Regions from separate parts of the Dactylosporangium sp. NPDC049742 genome, predicted to be linked through region 2. Evidence: riboswitches for the same ligand, from Rfam matches in the RefSeq annotation. Region 2 holds a riboswitch; the other holds the start of a gene.
The links. Region 2 has a riboswitch for cobalamin ahead of metE (5-methyltetrahydropteroyltriglutamate--homocysteine S-methyltransferase). Riboswitches for the same ligand answer to the same signal wherever they lie in the genome.
Positions count from the first base shown of each region.

Region 1: it holds a riboswitch for cobalamin, as region 2 does, so the genes downstream of both, AB0J72_RS12770 (ribonucleoside-diphosphate reductase subunit alpha) here and metE (5-methyltetrahydropteroyltriglutamate--homocysteine S-methyltransferase) in region 2, are expected to answer to the same signal.

Region 1 covers NZ_JBFANF010000007.1:253,880-264,415, reverse strand. The annotation lists gene AB0J72_RS12785 (FAD-binding and (Fe-S)-binding domain-containing protein) at 1-1,065, opposite strand, end outside; gene AB0J72_RS12780 (thiamine pyrophosphate-dependent enzyme) at 1,071-2,843, opposite strand; gene AB0J72_RS12775 (ribonucleotide-diphosphate reductase subunit beta) at 3,138-4,133, opposite strand; gene AB0J72_RS12770 (ribonucleoside-diphosphate reductase subunit alpha) at 4,175-6,478, opposite strand; cobalamin riboswitch at 6,653-6,870, opposite strand; gene AB0J72_RS12765 (beta-L-arabinofuranosidase domain-containing protein) at 7,145-9,886, shown strand; gene AB0J72_RS12760 (DUF2855 family protein) at 9,997-10,536, shown strand, end outside.
Region 2 covers NZ_JBFANF010000016.1:108,338-118,873, reverse strand. The annotation lists gene AB0J72_RS21635 (LuxR C-terminal-related transcriptional regulator) at 1-1,359, shown strand, start outside; gene AB0J72_RS21630 (hypothetical protein) at 1,356-1,637, shown strand; gene AB0J72_RS21625 (hypothetical protein) at 1,671-1,865, shown strand; gene AB0J72_RS21620 (hypothetical protein) at 2,386-2,751, shown strand; gene AB0J72_RS21615 (TerD family protein) at 2,706-4,085, opposite strand; gene AB0J72_RS21610 (Clp protease N-terminal domain-containing protein) at 4,183-4,899, opposite strand; gene AB0J72_RS21605 (helix-turn-helix domain-containing protein) at 4,975-5,193, opposite strand; gene metE (5-methyltetrahydropteroyltriglutamate--homocysteine S-methyltransferase) at 5,355-7,592, opposite strand; cobalamin riboswitch at 7,714-7,936, opposite strand; gene AB0J72_RS21595 (DUF4437 domain-containing protein) at 7,973-8,866, opposite strand; gene AB0J72_RS21590 (TetR/AcrR family transcriptional regulator C-terminal ligand-binding domain-containing protein) at 8,950-9,507, shown strand; gene AB0J72_RS21585 (arylmalonate decarboxylase) at 9,504-10,247, shown strand; gene AB0J72_RS21580 (hypothetical protein) at 10,400-10,536, shown strand, end outside.

The sequences.
Region 1 (10,536 bases), on a different contig from region 2:
GCCGATGTCGACCATCAGCCAGGCGGCCCCGCGGCCGGTGTGGTTGGTCGGCTCGGGCAGGAGCTTCAGCGCCTCGGGGCGCATGTGCTCCTCGCCCTCGTAGCGGATCAGCTTGTCGTCGAGCCCTTCCAGGGCCGTCGGGGCGTACCGGTTGATGGTGGGCACCGCGTCGGCGGCGGCGGCGATGTCGGGGAAGGCCATCAGCACCAGGACGTGCTTCGGCGGCTCGGGCAGCAGCCGCAGCTGCGCGCGCAGCACCGTCACGCAGGTCGACTCGGTGCCGACCAGCGCCTGGGCGAGGTTCATGCCGTGCTCGGGCAGCAGCGCCGGCAGGTTGTAGCCGGAGATGCGCCGCGGCAGCGCCGGGAACGCGCGGATCTGCCCGGCGTACCGGTCGCGCAGGTCACGCACCGCACGGTAGATCTCGGCGCGGCGGCCGCCGGCGGCGAGGATCCGCCGGTACTCCTCGTCGGAGGTCTCGCCGACCCACATCCGCTCGCCGTCGTAGGTGAGGATCTCCAGCCGCTCGACGTTGGCGGCGGTAGTGCCGCTCCACTGGGCGGTGGAGCCGCACGAGTTGTTGCCGATCATCCCGCCGATCGTGCAGTGGTCGTGCGTGGCGGGCTTCGGCCCGAAGACCAGCCCGCCGTGCTGCCGGGTGGCGGCGTTGAGCTGGTCGAGGACGAGGCCCGGCTGCACCACGGCCCGCCGGTGCTGCCCGTCGATGGACTCGATCGCGTCGAGGTGCTTGGAGAAGTCCATGACCACGGCGACGTTGCAGCACTCGCCGGCCAGGCTGGTGCCGCCGCCGCGGGACAGCAGCGGCGCGCCGAACTCGCGGCAGGTGGCCACGGTGGCGACCACGTCGTCGAGGGTGCGCGGCACCACCACACCGATCGGGACCTGCCGGTAGTTGGAGGCGTCGGTGGCGTAGAGGGCGCGGGTGCCGTCGTCGAAGCGCACGCCGCCGTGGATGCGCTGCCGCAGCGCGGCGGCCAGGCCCTGGGCGTCGACGTCGGCGCCGCCGGCGGGCCGGGCGGTGCGGACCCGGGGCGCCGGCAGCAGTGTGGTCACCGGTCCGCCTTCAGCTGCTGGATCTTGTCCTTGAACAGGGTGGTGGCGATCGACGCCTTGTGCGGCTGGCCGTGCAGGAAGGCCTGGGCGAACTTCTTCGCCTGCTCGTAGCTGACCTTGCCGGGCATCGGCGGCTCGTTCGGGTCGACGGTCACGTCGACCAGGGCCGGGCCGCGGTGGGTGAACGCCTCGACCAGCGCGGCGCGCAGGTCGCCGGCCTTCTCGACGCGGGCGCCGAAGCCGCCGCAGGCGTGCGCCCAGGCGGAGAAGTCCGGCTTCGGGTCGCCGAAGCGGACCCCGTGCTCGGGGTAGCCGAGCACCATCTGCTCCCACAGGATCTGGCCCAGCGCGTTGTTGTTGTTGATCACCACCTTGATCGGCAGGTCGTAGCGGCAGGCGGTGTTGAACTCGGCCATGAGCATCGCGAAGCCGCCGTCGCCCTGGTAGGCGATCACCTGCCGGCCGGGGAAGGCGTGCTGGATGGCGATCGAGTAGGGCAGGCCGGGTGCCATCGTGGCGAGGTTGCCCGACAGGTAGAACTCCCGCCCGCCGCGGATGCGCCAGTGCCGCGCCGCCCAGGTGGCGATCGTGCCGGAGTCGCAGCACAGTACCGCGTCCTCGTTCGCCAGCTCGTCCAGGCAGGACGCGAGGTACTGCGGGGCGATCGGGTCCCGTTCGCCGCTCTCCAGGGCGTGCATCTTCTCGTTCCAGTCGCGCATCTGCGCCTGGTACCGCTGCAGGTGCGACCGGTCGGTGCGGCGGGTCAGCCGGGGGATGAGGGCGTGCAGGGTCGCTTCGACGTCGCCGATGAGCGGCACGTCGGTCGGCAGGCGCATGCCGGCCCGGGTCTCCTCGATCTCGACCTGGACGACCTTGACCTTGCCCGCCTCCGGCAGGTGCTTGGTGTACGGGAAGTTGGTGCCCAGCATGACGAGGGTGTCGATGTCGTCGATCAGCTCCTCGCTGGGGGCGGTGCCCAGCAGCCCGATGCCGCCGGTGGTGTAGGGCGAGTCGTCGGGGATCACCATCTTGCCGGACAGGGTCTTGATCACCGGGGCGGCGATCGTGTCGGCCAGCCGCTCCACCAGCGCGCCCGCGCCGCGCGCGCCGACACCGACCAGGATCGCCGCCTTCGCCGAGCCGTTGATCACCTCGGCGGCGCGGGCGACGTCCTCGTCGCGCGGCCGCACCGAGCCGGTCAGGTACACCGGCGCCGTGGCCGGCGGCTTGGCGGGTGCCACGTGCTGGTACGGGTCGGCGTCGGCCGGCGCCACCTGGATGTCGTTGGGGACGCACAGGTGCGCGACCCCGCGCCGGGCGTACGCGTGCCGGATCGCCACGTCCACCAGCGCGGGCAGCTGCTGCGGGTTGACGACCAGCTGGTTGTAGACGCTGACGTCCTCGTACAGCCGGGTCAGGTCGACCTCCTGCTGGTATCCGGTGCCGAGCACCGAGGTCTCCTGCATCCCGGTGATCGCCAGCACCGGCGCGTGGTCGAGCTTCGCGTCGTACAGCCCGTTGGCCAGATGGATGCCGCCGGGCCCGGACGTGGCCAGGCACACCCCGATGCGTCCGGTGGCCTTCGCGTGGGCGGTGGCCATGAACGCGGCCGCCTCCTCGTGGTGCGTCAGGACGAAGCGCACCCGGTCGGCGTTGCGCCGCAGCCCTTCCATGATCCCGTTGATGCCGTCGCCAGGGATGCCGAACACCGTGTCGACGCCCCAGTCGGCCAGCCGGGAGATCAGTACCTCGGAGGTGATGGTTTCCATGTGCCGTTTGGTCCTTTCCGGTGATGGGCCGATCCGCCCCACCGCAGAGCCGGACCGTCGCGTGGCATGACCCAGCGACCGGCGCGGTGCAGTGTCACCCACCCGGCCGGGCGTCACCTCGCCGAGCGGGTCACCGGCGCCCACCGGCGCGAGGCCGACCGGGTCCTGGGCGCCATGCCCGCCCACAGCCGACCGAAACTTCTGCCCACCCAGCTCGGCCAGGCCCCCGGACGGCGGGCCGGTGCCGCCACCGGGCACGGGCCCGGTGGACGGCCACGACGCCGGCGCGGGTGCTCAGAAGTCGTCGTCGAAGGAGACGCTGCCGGTGACGCCGACCTGGTACGCCGAGACCCGCCGTTCGAAGAAGTTCGACAGCTCCTGGACGTCCTGGAGCTCCATGAACGCGAACGGGTTGCGGCTGCCGTAGAGCGGCTCGACGCCCAGCAGCGCCAGCCTGCGGTCGGCGACGTGCTGCAGGTACTCGCGCATGTCGGTCAGGGACAGGCCGGAGATGCCCTGCTCGAGCAGGTCGGCGGCGAACTGGACCTCGCACTCGACGGCCTCGGCGACCATGGCCCGGATCTGCCCGGCCATCTCGTCGTCGAACAGGTCCGGTTCCTCGGACCGGACGGTGTCGACGACGTCGAACGCGAAGGCCATGTGCATCGACTCGTCGCGGAAGACCCAGTTGGTGCCCGAGGCGAGGCCGTGCAGCAGCCCGCGGGAGCGCAGGTGGTACACGTAGGCGAAGGCGCCGTAGAAGAACAACCCTTCGATGCAGGCGGCGAAGCAGATGAGGTTGAGCAGGAACGCCCGCCGGTCGTCGCGGGTCTTCAGCTCGTGCAGGTCGCCGAGGGAGTCGATCCAGCGGAAGCAGAACTCGGCCTTCCGCGCGATCGACGGGATGTTCTCCACGGCGGCGAACGCCGCGGTCCGTTCGGCGTCGTCGGTGACGTAGGTGTCCAGGAGGTTCAGGTAGAACTGGACGTGGACGGCCTCCTCGAACAGCTGCCGGGACAGGTAGAGGCGCCCTTCCGGGCTGTTGATGTGCTGGTACAGGTTGAGGACCAGGTTGTTGGCGACGATCGTGTCGCCGGTGGCGAAGAACGCGACCAGCCGGGACACGAGGTGCCGCTCGGCGGGGGAGAGCTTGGACAGGTCGGCGAGGTCGCTGTGCAGGTCGACCTCCTCGACGGTCCAGGTGTTCTTGATGGCGTCCTTGAACCGGTCGAAGAACTGCGGGTACCGCATCGGCCGCAGTGTGAGGTCCATGCCGGGGTCGAGCAGCATCGGCCGGATGTCGGCGCCGAGACGGGGTTCGGGGATGGTGGTCACTGGCAGGCCTCGCACGACTCGGGGTTTTCCAGGGAGCAGGCGACGGCCTCGGCGGGCGGCGCGACGAGGGAGACAGTGGCCTGCTGGATCCGGGTCGCCGGCCGGGACCGCAGGTAGTAGGTGGTCTTCAGCCCGCTCTTCCAGGCGTGCAGGTACATCGAGGACAGCTTGCCGATCGTCGGTGCGGCCAGGAACAGGTTCAGCGACTGGGACTGGTCGATGTACGGCGCGCGGGCCGCGGCGAGGTCGATGAGGGCCCGCTGGGGCAGCTCCCACGCGGTGCGGAACAGCGAGCGCACGTCCTCGGGCAGGCCGTCGACCGCCTGCACGGACCCTTCGGCCCGCTTGATCTGCTCGCGGACCGCGGCCGTCCACAACCCGCGGGCCTTGAGCTCCCGGACCAGGTAGGTGTTGACCTGCAGGAACTCGCCGGACATGGTTTCGCGTTTGAACAGGTTGGACACCTGCGGCTCGATGCACTCGTAGCAGCCGGCGATCGAGGCGATCGTCGCCGTCGGCGCGATCGCGACGAGCAGCGAGTTGCGCAGTCCGTGCGCCGCGATCCGGGCCCGCAGCGCCGCCCACCGCCCGGGCTGTGCGGGGGTGGCGCCCCACAGGTCCGGGTGCAGCTCGCCGCGCGCCGCGCGGGTCTCGGCGAACGCCGGGTGCGGGCCGGACCGCTCCGCCAGCTCGGCGGACGTCTCGGCGGCGGTCAGGAGGATCTCCTCCTGGACCCGGGTGGACAGGTCCCGCGCCGCCTCCGAGTCGAACGGCAGCCGGAGCGTGAAGAACGCGTCCTGCAGGCCCATCAGGCCGAGGCCGACCGGCCGCCAGCGCGGGTTCGACGCGGCGGCCTGCGCCGCCGGGTAGTAGTTGATGTCGATGACCCGGTCGAGGAACACGACGGCGGTTCGGACGGTGTCGCGCAGCCGCTGCCAGTCGACGCCGTCGGCGGTGACGTGCGCGCCGAGGTTGATCGAGCCGAGGTTGCACACGGCGGTCTCGTCGTCGCTGTTGACCTCGAGGATCTCGGTGCACAGGTTCGACAGGTGGATGGTGTTGCCGGGCGAACCGGTCTGGTTCGACAGCGCGTTGGAGCGGTCCTTGAACGTCATCCACCCGTTGCCGGTCTGGGCGAGGGTGCGCATCATCCGGGCGTACAGGTCACGGGCCTTGACCGTCCTGACCGCCCGCTGCTCGGCGGCGCGGTAGGCGTCGTCGAACGCCGCGCCGTGCAGGTCGGGCAGCTCCGGCGCGTCGGACGGGTCGATGAGCGACCAGTCGGCGTCGGCCTCGACCCGGCGCATGAACTCGTCCGGGATCCAGTTGGCCAGGTTCAGGTTGTGCGTGCGCCGGGACTCCTCGCCGGTGTTGTCCCGCAGCTCCAGGAACTCCTCGATGTCCGGGTGCCACGGCTCCAGGTACACGCACGCGGCGCCCTTGCGCCGGCCGCCCTGGTTCACCGCCGCGACCCCGGCGTCGAGGGTCTTCAGGAAGGGCACGATCCCGTTGGACCTGCCGTTGGTGCCGCGGATGAGCGCGCCCCGGCCGCGGACCCGCGTCCAGGAGATGCCGATGCCGCCGGAGAACTTCGACAGCTTCGCGACCTGGTGGTAGCGCTCGTAGATCGAGTCGAGCTCGTCGCGGGGCGAGTCGACCAGGAAGCAGGAGGACATCTGGGTGTGCCGGGTGCCGGAGTTGAACAGCGTCGGCGAGCTCGGCAGGTACGCCAGGGACGACATGAGCCGGTAGAAGCCGACGGCCTCGGACGGCGTCCGCGACAGCCCGCAGGCCACGCGCAGCAGCCAGTACTGCGGCGTCTCCACGACGAGGCGGCTGGTCGGGTGGCGCAGCAGGTACCGGTCGGCGACCGTCCGCAGCCCGAAGTACTCGAACCGCAGGTCACCGTCCGGGTCGACGGCGTCGTCGAGCTCGCGGGCGTGGCGGGCCACGAACGCCGCCGTCTCGTCGCCGATCAGCCCCAGGCCGTGGGCGTGGCGGATCGACTGGCTGAAGCCGGCCACGCCCTGCCCGCGGACCTCCTTGCCGACGTACGCGGCGAGCAGCCGCGCCGCGAGCCTCGAATACTGCGGTTCCTCGCCGATGAGCTCGGCGGCGGTCTGGATCGACAGCTTGTCCAGCTCCGCGGTGGTGGCGCCGTCGTACAGGCCGCTGATCGTCCTGGTCGCCACCCGCAGCGGGTCGACCTCGTCGAGGCCGCCGACCCACCGTTCGACCGCCTTGACGATCTTGCCGACGTCGACCGGCTCCAGGTCGCCGTCGCGGTTGCGGACCCGCATCGCATGCCGGCGTGGCTCCGCCGTCGTGACCGTCACTGGCTCTCTCCTCGCGAGCTCGTTCCAGTGGATCCGAGGTCGCGGGGACGCCGAACGGCGCGCACGGCGGGTCGCCCGGCCGTGAACCGTTCATGGTGGCGTCGGCCGTCCCGCGCGGCCTCGAAGCCGCCACGCACAGGGTGTGCGTGGCGCGCTGGCAGGTCTTCGGACTCGCGGGCGTGACCACGGATGGTCGCCTACTGGCCGTCACTTCCCAGGCCGGATGGCCCAGTGTGCTCGACGGCGGTCGTTCCCACTCACCGCTGCGGGGCAGTCCCGGACTCGCACCGGGTTCCCTCTTGCCTCGACCCGGCCCCGCTGGGGGACCGGCTCGAACCAGCTGCGTCGAGCACCATATCTAGGGTCGCCGGGAATTGCACACACCACATGTCGGTGCGGCGTGTTGTGATCTTCACATTCCGCGGGCGGCCGTCCCGTGACAGCCGTGCCGACGTGTCGCGGGACCGGCCCGAGCCCTTGAAGGTTGCCGATTCCTCTGGCAGTCTCGTCATGCCGCCGCGATGTTAGCGCTCACTTCACTCGTCACCCCCGTAGTGCGGGCGCGTCGCGCAGGCATGTTAACGCTCACAGAGCCACCGCCGCCGTCACGGTTCGAAAGGATCACACCCCATGCCCCACCCCAGCGTCAGCCGCCGCCGGCTGCTGCAGACCACCGGCGCCGTCGCCGCCGCCTCGGCGGCCGCGCCCCTGCTCGGCGCCCCGACCGCCGCGGGCGCCGCCCTCGCCCCGGCACGCGCCGACATCGGCGTCTCGGCCTACGCGTTCGACCTCGGGCAGGTGCGGCTGAGCACCGGCCGCTTCCTGGACAACCAGAACCGGACCCTGGCCTACCTGCGCTTCGTCGACGTCAACCGGCTCGTCTACAACTTCCGGGCCAACCACCGGCTGTCCACCGCCGGCGCCGCCGCGACCGGCGGCTGGGACGCGCCGAACTTCCCGTTCCGCACCCACATGCAGGGCCACCTGCTGACCGCCTGGGCCCAGGCCTACGCCGTGCTCGGCGACACCACCTGCCGCGACAAGGCCAACGCCATGGTCGCCGCGATGGCCGCCTGCCAGGCCAACAACGCCGCCGCCGGCTTCAACACCGGCTACCTGTCCGGCTTCCCGGAGTCCGACTTCACCGCCCTGGAAGCCGGCAACCTGAGCAACGGCAACGTTCCCTGGTACTGCATCCACAAGACCCTCGCCGGCCTGCTCGACGTGTGGCGCCTGATCGGCTCGACCCAGGCCCGGGACGTGCTGCTCGCCCTCGCCGGCTGGGTCGACTGGCGCACGGGCCGGTTGTCCGCCTCGCAGATGCAGACCACGCTGGGCGTCGAGTTCGGCGGCATGAACGCGGTCCTCGCCGACCTGTACCAGCAGACCGGCGACGCGCGCTGGCTCACCGCCGCGCAACGCTTCGACCACAACGCCGTCTTCAACCCCCTGGCCTCGAACACCGACGCGCTCAACGGGCTGCACGCCAACACCCAGGTGCCGAAGTGGATCGGCGCCGCCCGCGAGTACAAGGCGACCGGCACCACCCGCTACCGGGACATCGCCGTCAACGCCTGGAACATCGCGGTCAACGCCCACACGTACGTCATCGGCGGCAACAGCCAGGCCGAACACTTCCGCGGCCCGAACGCGATCGCGGGCTTCCTCACCAACGACACGGCCGAGCAGTGCAACACGTACAACATGCTGAAACTGACGAAGGAGCTCTGGCTGCTGGACCCGAACAACGCCGGCTACTTCGACTTCTACGAGCGGGCGCTGCTCAACCACCTCATCGGCGCCCAGAACCCCGCCGACAGCCACGGCCACGTCACCTACTTCACCCCGCTGCGGGCCGGCGGCCGGCGCGGCGTCGGCCCGGCGTGGGGCGGCGGCACGTGGAGCACCGACTACGACAGCTTCTGGTGCTGCCAGGGCACCGGCGTCGAGACGAACACGAAGCTGATGGAGTCCATCTACTTCTACAACGGCACCACGCTGACGGTGAACCTGTTCGCGCCGTCGGTGCTCACCTGGAGCCAGCGCGGGATCACGGTCACGCAGACGACCAGCTACCCGGTCAGCGACACAACCACGCTGCAGGTCACCGGCAGCGTCGGCGGGTCGTGGACGATGCGGATCCGCATCCCCTCGTGGACGTCCGGCGCCACCGTCAGCGTCAACGGCACCGTGCAGAACATCGCCACGGCCCCCGGCACCTACGCGGCGCTGACCCGGTCATGGACCTCCGGCGACACCGTCACCGTCCGCCTGCCGATGGCCGTGGCGGTCCGCCCCGCCAACGACAACGCCAACGTCGTCGCCGTCACCTACGGCCCGGTCGTGCTCGCCGGCAACTACGGCAACACCACGCTGTCCGCGCTGCCGGCGCTGAACACCTCGTCGATCACGCGGACCAGCACGAGCTCGCTCGCGTTCACCGCGACCGCGAACGGCACCAACGTCGGCCTCGGCGCCTTCCAGGACGCCCACGGCTTCAACTACACCGTCTACTGGAGCGCCAACGGCGCCTCCACCAGCTCGCCGGACCACCGTCTGGTGAACGCCGCCAGCGGGCTGGTCCTCGGCATCCAGAACATGTCCACCGCCGACGGCGGCCTGGCGCTGCAGTGGACCGACAACGGCACCGCCGACCACAACTGGGAGGTCGTCGTCGACGGCAGCGCCGTTCGGCTGCGCAACATCAACAGCGGCAAAGTCCTCGGCATCCAGAACATGTCGACCACCGCCGGCGCCGTCGCGCTGCAGTGGACCGACAACGGCACCGCCGACCACCGCTGGACCGTCGTGGACAACGGCGACGGCGGCCACAAGCTCCGCAACGTCAACAGTGGCCTGGTGCTGGGCATCTCCGGCAACTCGACGGCCAACGGCGGGCAGGCGGTGCAGTCCGCCGACGACGGCTCGGCGGACAACCTGTGGCGCTTCCTGCCCAACGGCGCCCGCCGCATCCAGAACCTCGGCAGCGGCCTCGTCCTCGGCGTCACCAACATGTCCACGGCCAGCGGCGCCCTCGTCCTGCAGTGGGGCGACACCGGCACCGCCGACCACCTGTGGACCGCCGTCGTCGACACCGGCGGCTACATCCGTCTCCGCAACGCCAACAGCGGCCTCGTCCTCGGCGTCGAGAACGCGGGCACCGCCAACGGCGCCAGAGCCGTCCAACTCGCCGACACCTCGTCCTCCGATCGGCGTTGGCGGCTGCGGTACGGCGCGAACGGCTACTTCCGCATCCAGGCCGCGAACGGCGGACGGGTCCTCGGCGTCAACGGCGCCTCCACCGCCCAGGGCGCCCAGGTCCTCATCTGGGACGACAACGGCACCAACGACCACCTCTGGCGCTTCGTGTAGTGGGGTTCGCCTCACCGCGTCCGATGTCGCGGGCGACCGGGGCGGCGGGATGGCACATGTCACCCGGCGCCCCGTTGCCCGATGCCGCGGCGGTTCGTACCGTGGCGGCCATGACCGCCTGGACCCTTGCCGTCGCCCGTGACGACCTCGCCCGGACCGTGCTCGCCGAAGGGCCGGTGCCGGGCCTGGCCGGCGGTGAGGCGCTGCTGCGGGTCGACCGGGTCGGCATGACGGCCAACAACGTCACCTACGCCGTGCTCGGCGAGTCGATGCGCTACTGGGAGTTCTTCCCGCACCGCGACCCCGACAGCGGCCTGGGTCTGGGACTGGTGCCGCTGTGGGGTTTCGCGGAGGTGGCGGCGTCGACGGCACCGGGTGTCGAGGCCGGACAGCGCGTGTACGGCTACCTGCCACCCGCCAGCCACCTCGTCGTGCGGCCGGTGCGGATCGACGGGACCGGGTTCCGCGACGGTGCCGGGCACCGGGCCGGGCTGCCGTCGCCGTACAACGCATACCGGCTGACCACGGGCGACCCCGTGTACCGCGCGGACCAGGAGGACCTGCTGGTGCTGTTCCGGCCGCTGTTCTTCACCTCGTTCATGCTCGCCGACCAGCTGCTGGACAACGACTGCCACGGCGCCGCCACCGTC
Region 2 (10,536 bases):
GTCGACAAGTCGCTCGTCTCCACCGCCGGCGGGGACCTGCGCCGGTATCGGCTGCTGGAGACGATCCGCTCCTACGCCGCGGAGCGCCTCGGTGCCGGCGACGCCGAACCCGGCACGCGCCGGCGCCACGCCGCGCACTTCCTGGCCTTCGGCGAGCGCGCCGCCGAGGGGCTCAGGCACGCCGAGCAGCGGGCCTGGTTCCTGCGCGTCTCGACGGAGCAGCCGAATGTGCGCGCCGCGTTCTCGTACAGTGTGGACACCGGCGACACCGAGTCGGCCTGGCGCTGGATCGCGGCCCTGGAACGGTTCTGGGACCTGGCCGGGCAGCGGCGCGAGGCGCAGGAGTGGATCCAACGGACCCTGGCCGCCGGCGAGCCGCCCGCGACCCCGGCGGCGGTCGCCGGGCTCGCCGCGGCCAGCGCCGTGCTGCACCCCAGCGACGCCGGCACCGCCTTCGACCTCGCCGAGCGGGCGCAGCGGCTCGCCGCCGGCCACGACCCGCTGACCCGGGCGACCGCCGCCCGCGCGGTCGGCATGTGCTCGACGTGGATCCGGCCTGAGCTGAGCCACCCCGCGCTGCGCGAGGCCCTCGACGGGTTCCCCGAGGACCGCGGGTGGGACCGGGCGCTCACGATGCAGGGCCTCGTGCTGGCATCGCGGGCGCTGAGCGAGGCCCTGCAATGGGGCCGCGACAGCGTCACCCTGTTCCGCCGCGCCGGCGACCACGTGTATGCGGCCAACACCCTGTTCATGATGGCGCAGCGGGCCATGGCGGCCGGCGTCGCCGACGACGACATCCACGCCTGGCTGACACAGAGCCGGGCGATGGCCGAGGCCGCCGGCAGCGAGGCCGACATCGTCCACGCCGACGTCGGCCTCGCCCAGTGGGCGTTCGTCCGCGGCTCCACTGCTCACGCCGCCGAGCTGATGCACGACGTGCTGCCGGCGCTGCGCAGGCTCGGCGACCGCCGCTGCGCGGGACGGGCGCTGTTCGTCCTCGGCGAGCACGCCAGGCACACCGGCGACCTGCCCCGCGCCGCCGAGCTGCTGCGCGGCTGCGCCGAGGCGGTCCTGGTCGCGGGCCAGTCGGTGGTGCTCGTGCAGTCCCTCGAGGCGCTCGCCGCGCTCGCCGCCGCGCAGGACCGCCCCCGGCCCGCCGCCGTCCTGCTCGGCGCCGCCCACCGCCAGCGCGAGTTGTCCGGCCCCCACCTCCGCCCCTCGAAACCGGCCGACGAGGACCTGCACCGCGACCTCGCAACCACGCTGGGGCGCCCGGCGTTCGACGACGCCTACGCCGAAGGCCGCACCCTCACCCCGGCCGACGCCCTACGCCGCGCATTACCCGAACCGGACGCGTGACGACTCACGCCATCGGCGGACGCCTGCCGCGCCGAGCTCGGCGGACGCCTGCAGCGGCGAGCTCGGCGGACGCCTGCAGCGGCGAGCTCGGCGCCGCGCACCGCCAGCGTGAGTCGTCCGGCCCCCACCCGCGCCCGTCGAAGCCAGTCGACGAGGTCCTGCACCGCGACCTTGCGACCGCGCTGGGACGCCCCGCCTTCGACGACGCCTTCGCCGAGGGCCGCACCCTCACCCCGGCCGACGCCCTACGCCGCGCATTACCCGAACCCGACGCGTGACGACTCACGCCATCGGCGGACGCCTGCAGCGGCGTGCTCGGCGACGCGCACCGCCAACGCGAGTCGTGCGGCCACCATCTGCGCCTGTCGAAACCGGCCGATGAGGACCTGCATCGCGACCTTGCGGCCATGCTGGGACGGCCGGCGTTCGACGACGCCTACGCCGAAGGCCGCACCCTCACCCCGGCCGACGCCCTGCGCCGCGCATTACCCGAACCCGACGCGTGACGACTCACGCCATCGGCGGACGCCTGCCGCGCCGAGCTCGGCGCCGCGCACCGCTAGCGCGAGTTGTCCGGCCACCATCTGCGCCTGTCGAAACCGGCCGATGAGGACCTGCATCGCGACCTTGCGGCCATGCTGGGGCGTCCGGCGTTCGACGACGCCTACGGCGAAGGCTGCACCCTCACCCCGGCCGACGCCCTGCGCCGCGCATTACCCGAACCCGACGCGTGACGACTCACGCCATCGGCGGACGCCTGCCGCGGCGAGCTCGGCAGCGCTCGGTTGACCCTGCAGTCGGCGGCGGCCACGCCTGCTGCGGACGAGTCGGCGCCGCTTCGATTGACCCCGCCGGCGGTCATGCCTTGCGCAACGGCGTGGTGGGACGATGGCTGGGTGGAGCTCGAGTCGCTGCTGCCTGCCGGGGCGCGGTCTCCGGCGGACTACCTCCGGGCGGCGCAGGACCCCCGGGCTCGGCCAAGCCGGGCTCGACGCGCTCGCGGGCAGCGGGTATTCGTTCGTCCGGATGGCGGTGGCGCGGCGACCGCAGGCCGCTGCCGGCACGCTGGTGCGTGTGCTGGACGGCGATTATGAAACGTGGCAGTTCAACGATCTGCTGCGCGTTGTCGCCGGGCATCCCAATGCCGACCGTGGCGTGCTGCTGCGCGTCCTGCACCATGTCGTGAGGCTGCTCGAGGCGGCGGAGGTCCGGCCGTACGTCGCGGCGTTGGCCCTGGCGGGCCGGCACGAGCTCACCGAGGCCGAGGTGCTGCGGTTGGCGGCGTTGCCTGGGAGCTCGCGGCGGCTGCGGCGGCGGCTGCGGACGGTCGTCGCGGGGCGGGGTGGTCAGCTCTTGCCCGGGACGGTCACCCACTTGATGCCCCAGTTGTAGGCGGCGTCGACGGCGTCGTTGCGGTACTGGCCGGGGGCCTGGACGATGTACCGCGACTCGCGGCGGACGACGAGCTCGCCGTTGATGTTCTCGATGAGGAACAGGGCGGCGGCGCGGGACTCGACGGTGCATTCGTCGAGGCGCATCTCGATCGGGGCGCCGTGCTGGGGGAACAGGGTGGCGACGGCGTCGAGGCCGGCGAACGAGGTGGCGCCGGCGTAGATGCTCGCGAAGATGAGGATCCGGCGGAACTTGTCGGTGTGGTCGAGGTTGATGGTGAGGTTCTCGCCCGCTTCGTTGGCGCCGGTGCGGTCGTCGCCGTCGAGCATGATGTACGGCGGGCGGTCCAGCTCGCCGAAGCTGTCGCCGATCGGGTGGACGATGCCCTTCCGGCCGTCCATGAGCTCCCACAGGCAGCACAGGTCGAGGTCCAGGTCGGGCAGGTGGGCGGTCTTCTGCTTGCCGAAGAGGCCGCGCTTGCCGAGGGAGCGCATGCTCCAGTTGAGGTTGACCCGCAGCGAACCGGACCGGCCGCCCTGCTTGGCGAGCGACACCGTCGGCGCCTGCTTGGTCAGTGTCACCTTCGTCAACCGCACCGGCGCGGCGGGCGCTGCGGGTGCGACCGGCGGCGCGACAGGAGCCGGTGCCGCGACAGCAGCCGGTGCAGCGACAGGAGCCGGTGCAGCGACAGGAACAGGTGCCGCGACAGGAACAGGCGGCGCGACCGGGGGCGTCGGCGACATGGGCAGGTTCGAGGTGGGCGGCGGGTATGACGCCGGCTGCGCGGGAGCGGCGGGCGTGGGTGGGGGAGCGTCGTCGACCGAGATGCCGAAGTCGCGGGCCAGTCCCGCCAGCCCCGAGGCGTACCCCTGCCCGACCGCCCGGAACTTCCACTGCCCGGCCCGCCGGTACAACTCGCCGAAGATGAACGCCGTCTCGCTCGTGGCACCGGGGCTGTCGAAGCGGGCGACCTCCGCACCGCTCGTCGCATCGAGGAGCCGGATGTGCAGCCCCGGCACCTTCCCGAACGTGCCACCGTCGGCGGACGCGGCCAGCACGATCCGCTCGATCGACGGCTCCACCCGGCCCAGATCGACGAACACCGTGTCGGTGACCTGGGTCCCCGCGGTCGCCTTCCCCTCGTGCCGGACCGCGCCGGCCGGGTGCGACGGCTGGTTGTAGAACACGAAGTCGCTGTCGTCGCGGACTTTGCCGTTGACCAGCAGCAACGCGGAACCGTCGGCGTCGGGCACGCCGGCGCCGGACTGCCATCCCAGGACCGCGCGGACCGCCGGCGCCTGCACCGGCAGGTTGGCGCCCTTGAGCATCGACATGGTGAAACCCCTCCCCGTAGGGGCCAGTATGCCTAAAACGCCGTCCGGCCACCCGCCGCCGCCCTCACCCTGTAAGCCGTAAGACTGGACCGGGTCGTTACATCGTTTGGCCGGCGATGACGGCGGGGAGCGCGCCGGGTGAGGTGACCGTGCGGCCGGTGGTTCGCTGGTACCGGGCGACGAGGTCGTTGTGGCGCGAACGGTGCCACAGGCGGCGGTCCGCGCGGAGGATCAGGTTGCGCCGCGGCGGCGGGAAGGACCGGCCGAGGTCGGCGAGGAGCCCGGCGAGGTCCACGCCTGCGGTGTCGAGCGTCCAGGCGGCGCCGGGGTCGAGCGCCGTGAGCGCGAACGCGAGGTGCTCCGTGCGGTGGTCCCGCTCGCGGCGGGCGAGGGCGAGCCGGAGCGACGCCTCGAAGGCGGCCTGCGCGTCGAGCCCCATCGGCGGCCGCATCTGCGCGGCCCACCGCCGCGCCTTGGCCGCGCCGAGGGGCAGCAGCGGCTCCCGCCAGGTGACCCGGTCGAGGGTCGCCGGGGTGACACCCTCGAGGAGCCGGTCGACGTCGAGCCCGAGCGACCCGAGGACCTGGCGGTCGTCGGCGACGCCGGCCCCCAGCGGCGCGGCCCGGCACACGGCGTCGAGGACCGCGGGCTCGGTCGCGCCGTGCCGGGCGAGCACCGCGGCGACCTCGTCGGTGCCGGTGGTGAGCGCGAGCAGCAGGTGCTCGCTGCCGGTGCGGGGGTGGCCGAGCTCGCGGGCCCGCAGCACGGCGCGGCCCATGGTCCAGCCCAGGTCGGGGTGGCTACCGCGGAACATCAGTCCTCCTCGCGACGACGTTGCGATCGGTGATGGCGACCGGCGTTCGCGGTCGACGGCAGCAGTAGCGGCGCATCAGTCGTCGCCGGCGCTGCGATGCTTGCGGTGCACGGTCTGCTTGGTCACGCCGAGCCGCAGCGCGATGTCCTGCCACGACCAGCCGTCCCGGCGGGCGGCGGCGACCCGCTCGGCCTCCAGTTGCTCGGTCAGGCGGCGCAGGCGGGCGACGGCCCGCAGTGCGACGTCGTGGTCGCTGTCGTGCGCGGCGCGACCGAGCTCGTCGATCACAGTCATACCGTCAGCATAAGCTGACGCCGCCGACATCGTCAACATGTGCTGACGCCATCCCGATCGTCAACGAGCGCCGACGACCGGGCTTCCGCTGTACCGACGCCGCAAACGCCAACGGCACGTGCCGGCACCCACCTGAGGCGCCGGCACGTGCCACGGACGGGTCAGCCGGCGCGGACCTCGGCGGCGGCCGCGACGAGATGCCGCAGCGACGCCTCGACCTCGGCGTAGCCGCGGGTCTTCAGGCCGCAGTCGGGGTTGACCCACAGCCGCCGGGCCGGGACGGCCGCGACCGCGTGGCGCAGCGCCTCGGCCATCTCCTCCCGCGACGGCACCCGCGGCGAGTGGATGTCCCACACCCCGGGTCCGACGCCGCGCCGGTACCCGATGGCGGCGAGGTCGTCGAGCACCTCCATCTTCGACCGTGACGCCTCGATGCTGGTGACGTCGGCGTCGAGGGCGTCGATCGCGGTGATGACGTCGCCGAACTCGGAGTAGCACAGGTGGGTGTGGATCTGCGTGCCGTCGGCGACGCCGCTGGTCGCGAGCCGGAACGCGCCGACCGCCCAGTCCAGGTACGCCCCCTGTGCCGTCCGGCGCAGCGGCAGCGTCTCGCGCAGCGCCGGCTCGTCCACCTGGATCACCCGGATGCCGGCGGCCTCGAGGTCCCGGCACTCGTCGCGCAGCGCGAGCGCGACCTGGTCGGCGGTGCCGGCGAGCGGCTGGTCGGTGCGGACGAACGACCACGCGAGGATGGTGACCGGGCCGGTGAGCATCCCCTTGACCGGCCGGGTGGTCAGCGACTGGGCGAACGTGGCCCACCCGACCGTCATCGGCGCCCTGCGGGCCACGTCGCCGTGCAGGATCGGCGGGCGGACGCAGCGGGAGCCGTACGACTGCACCCAGCCGTGCTCGGTGGCGGCGAACCCGGACAGCTGCTCGGCGAAGTACTGCACCATGTCGTTGCGCTCCGGCTCGCCGTGCACGAGCACGTCCAGGCCGAGCTCCTCCTGCAGCCGGACGACCCGCCGGACCTCGGCCCGCATCAGCGCGGCGTAGCCCTCGTCGTCGAGGGTGCCGGCGGCCAGCGCGGCGCGGGCCCCGCGCAGCTCGGCGGTCTGCGGGAACGAGCCGATCGTGGTCGTCGGCAGGTCGGGCAGCCCGAGCAGTTCCTGCTGGCGGGCGGCGCGGGCGGTGGCGTCGCCGCGCCGCCGGTCCGCGGCGGTGAGGGCGGCGAGCCGGGCGCGCACCTCGTCGTGCCGCCACGCCGCCGGGGGCGGGGGCAGCGGCGCGGGCAGGTGGGCCGTGCCGTCGCGCAGCGCGCGGCCGAGGAGCACGACCTCGTCGACCTTCTGCCGCGCGAACGCGAGCCGCTCGTGCAGGCTCGGGTCGAGGCGCGTCTCGACGGACAGGTCCACCGGCACGTGCAGCAGCGAGCAGGACGTGGACACCGCCACGTGGTCGGCCAGGCCGGCGACGACCGCCCCGGCGGCGACCGCGGCGCGCAGGTCGGTGCGCCAGACGTTGTGGCCGTCGACGAGCCCCGCGACGATCGTCCTGCCGCCGAGGGGTCCGGCGGCCGCGAGCCGGTCGAGGTTGCCGGGGCCGGCGACCAGGTCGAGGCCGATCGCCTCGACCGGCGTGTCCAGCAGGGCCGGCAGCGCGTCGCCGATCTCGCCGAAGTACGTGGCGACGAAGAGCTTCGGCCGGGCCCTGAGCGCGCCGAGTCGGGCGTAGGTGCGGCGCAGCGCGTCGATCTCGTCCGGGCCGCGGTCGGTGGCGTAGGCGGGCTCGTCCAGCTGTACCCACGAGACACCCGCATCCGCGAGGGCGGCGAGGATCTCGGCGTAGACGCCGACCAGGTCGCCGAGCCGGGCGAACGGGTCGTCGCCCTTGGCCAGCAGCAGGAACGTGGCCGGTCCGACCAGCACCGGCCGGGTCTCGATGCCCAGGGCGCGGGCCTCGGCGTGCTCCCGCAGCGCCTTGGCCGGGTCGGCGGCGAAGACGGTGTCGGGCCCGATCTCCGGCACCAGGTAGTGGTAGTTGGTGCCGAACCACTTCGTCAGTTCGAGGGCGGGCTCGGCGTCCACGCCGCGGGCCATGGCGAAGTACGTGTCGAGCTTCGACAGCCCGAGCGCGGTGAACCGCGTGGGTGTCGCCCCGACCGCGACGGCGGTGTCGAGGACGTGGTCGTAGTAGGAGAACGTGTTCGACGGGATCGCCGCGAGGCGGGCGTTGCGCAGCGTCTGCCACACGTCGGCGCGCAGCGTCGCCGCCGTGCGCTCCAGGGTGTCCTCGTCGATGGCGCCGGCCCAGTAGGCCTCGACGGCCCGCTTCAGCTCGCGGTTTCCGCCGATGCGCGGGTAGCCGAGCACGGTGCTCAGCCCGAATGTGGTGCTCATGTGTCCCCTCGGTGCACAGTCACGACGGCCGGACTGGCACGGGGGGACGCCACCGGCCGCGCGCCGCGTGGCCGGTCGATGGCGTCGGCCGTCCCGCGCGGCCTCCGACCACCGCACGCCGGGCGGCGCGCGGTGCGCTGGCAGGTCTTCGGACTCGCGGGCGTGACCCTGGATGTCGTCCAGGGTCGCCTACTGGCCGTCGCTTCCCAGGCCTCGCGGCCCAGTGCTCAATGACGGCGGTCGTTCCCACTCACCGCTGCGGGGCAGTCCCGGATTCGCACCGGATTCCCTGTTGCCACGGCCGGTCCCGGAGGACCGGCCGAACCAGCTGCACTCATCACCATACATACGCACCGCCGCGGGAGCGGGTGTCGGCTGCGTCACTGGTGCGTGGGGTCGCTCCAGCGGCCGATGCTGCGGGAGCGGACCGGCTCGATGAACCGCGGCGCGGCGCTGTGCGGGAAGCCGTCGCCCCAGTTGGTGGCGTCGCCGTGCATCTGCACGCGGGCGTTGTCGGTGTACCAGTCGACGAGGTCCGCGTCGGAGCGCACGATCCACGTGCAGCCGGCCTCGGCGTCGGCGGTGAAGTCGCCGTGGCGGATCAGCGGCGGGCGCCAGAAGTACGTGCCGGGCCACATCTTGCCGAAGTTGTAGTCGAAGCCGCCGTCGAGGCAGTACGCCTCCTCGGAGCACGGGTGGTGCGCGAGCGGCACCTCCCGCCAGCCGGGCTTGGCCTTGATGAGCCGGGTGTAGAAGCCGGTCTTCTCGTCGCGGTGCAGCAGCTTGATGAACAGCCCCGGCACCGGCGTGCCGCCGAGGTCGAAGCGCATGGGGGAGCCGTCCTTGACGTCGATCCACGGCATCTGGGCGCTGTCGAGCACGACGAGCTTCTGGTCGGGCCGCACGGTTTCGCGGTCCTTCGTTTCGGGGTGGAAGTGCCAGTCGCCGTACTCGCGGAACAGCAGGATCTCCGTGCCGGCGGCCGCCGTGACCGGCGGGGTCCACACGCCGGCGGGCGCCGTCCAGTAGCCCTCCGGCCCGAGGACGGTGTCGCCGACGACGACCTGGCCGGACAGCACGAACCATTCGGTGTCCGCGTCGTGTACGCCGGCCGGCCGCGACCAGTCGCTGGTGAAGCGGACCTTCAGCGAGGCCGACCCGTCCTCCTCGTCGTAGCTGAGGTTGCGCTGCTCGGCGGTGCCGGCGGCGTGCTGGAACTCGGCGAGGTGCCAGATCAGGTCACGCTCGTCGACGATCTCCACGTGCGGGCGCATGGGTGCCTCCAGGCTCGGCAGCAGTTTCCGGTGCGGAATGTATCGCTTAATAGTTTCGCGTACAAGGTGTACCGTCAACGCTCGTGACCCGACCTGGCCGCCCCGCCGGCCCCACCTCCGACACCGAGACCGTCGTGCTGACCGCGGCCCTGGAGCTGCTGCTGGCCGAGGGCGCGGCGGCGCTGACCGCGCAGCGGCTGCACCAGGTCACCGGCGTGTCCCGGTCGACCATCTACCGGCACTGGCCCACGCCCGGCGCGGTGCTCGGCGCGCTGATCGACGTCGCGCCGCTGCCGCCCGGCGCGCCGACCGGCGAGCCGGCGCAGGACCTCCACGCCGCCGTCGACCAGCTGTGCGACCGGCTCCGCGACCGGCCCGTCGGCGCGTTCCTGCAGGCCCTCGTCGTCGCCGCCGCCTCCGACCCGGCGGCGGTGCCGCTGCGCCAGCGGTACGTCACCGACCTGCTGGCGCCGTTCCACACCGTGCTGCGCGCCGCGGGCACGTCGGCGAAGGACCGTGAGGACGCCGTCGCCGCGATCGTCTCGCCGCTTCTGCTCGACGCGCTGCTGCTGGACCGACCCGCCGCCCGCGCGCGGGCACACCGCATGGTCTCCCTCGTCTGTCAGGAGCTGACCGCATGACCAACGCCGTCGGGCCGCGCGCCGTCTTCGGCGTCATCGTCCCCAGCACCAACACCGTCGTCGAGCACGACTACTGGAGCGCCCGGGTGCCAGGGGTGGCGTTCCGCGCCGGCTCCATGCACATCCCGAACCCCGCGATGGGCGACGACGCCGGCTTCGAGGCGCTGCTGGTGCAGATCCGCGCCTCCATCGGCACCGCCGTGCGCGACGTCCTCACCGCCGAACCCGACCGCATGGTCATGGGCATGTCCGCGGAGACGTTCTGGGGCGGCGTGGAGGGCAACGCCGCGTTCGAGGACCGCCTGCGCGCCCGCACCGGCCTCCCGGTCACCACCGGCGCCAGCTCGTGCCGCGCCGCCCTGCGGGAGCTCGGCTGCCACCGGATCGCGGTGTTCTCGCCGTACCAGCCGATCGCCGACCGCGAAGTCGGCCGGTTCTTCACCGAGGCGGGGTTCGACGTCGCCGCCATCACGGGCCTGCGCTGCCCGACCGCGACGGACATCGCCCGCGTCCCCTCCGCACGCCTCCGCGCCGTCGTCGCCGAGCTCGACGCCCCGGACGTCGACGCGATCGTGCAGGTCGGCACCAACCTGTCGTTCGTCGCCCTCGCCGACACCCTGGAGGAGGAGCTCGGGAAGCCGGTCATCGCCATCAACGCCGCCACCCTCTGGCACGCCCTGCGTTCCCACGGTTTCCCCGACCAGCTCCCCGGCGCGGGCCGCCTGCTCCGCTCCCACTGACCGGCAGGACCTCACGCCCGCCGCCGCGGCAGGGCGCTGCCGACGGAATGCACGCGCCCTGCACTCGTACCTGGTCACCCTGGACGGCAGGATCCCGGCCGGACAGACAGGGAGCAGTCAACATCGACGCGACGCAGAAATTCATCATCGTCATGTTCTTCGGCTGTGCGCTGTGGGCGGCGTACGCCTGCTTCAGGGCGCTCCAGCGGGTGTATGCCGGGCACCACACGTCGGTCGACATCGGCAGGGCCGCCATGCTGTTCGTCATCCTGAGCGTCGCCGTCTACGC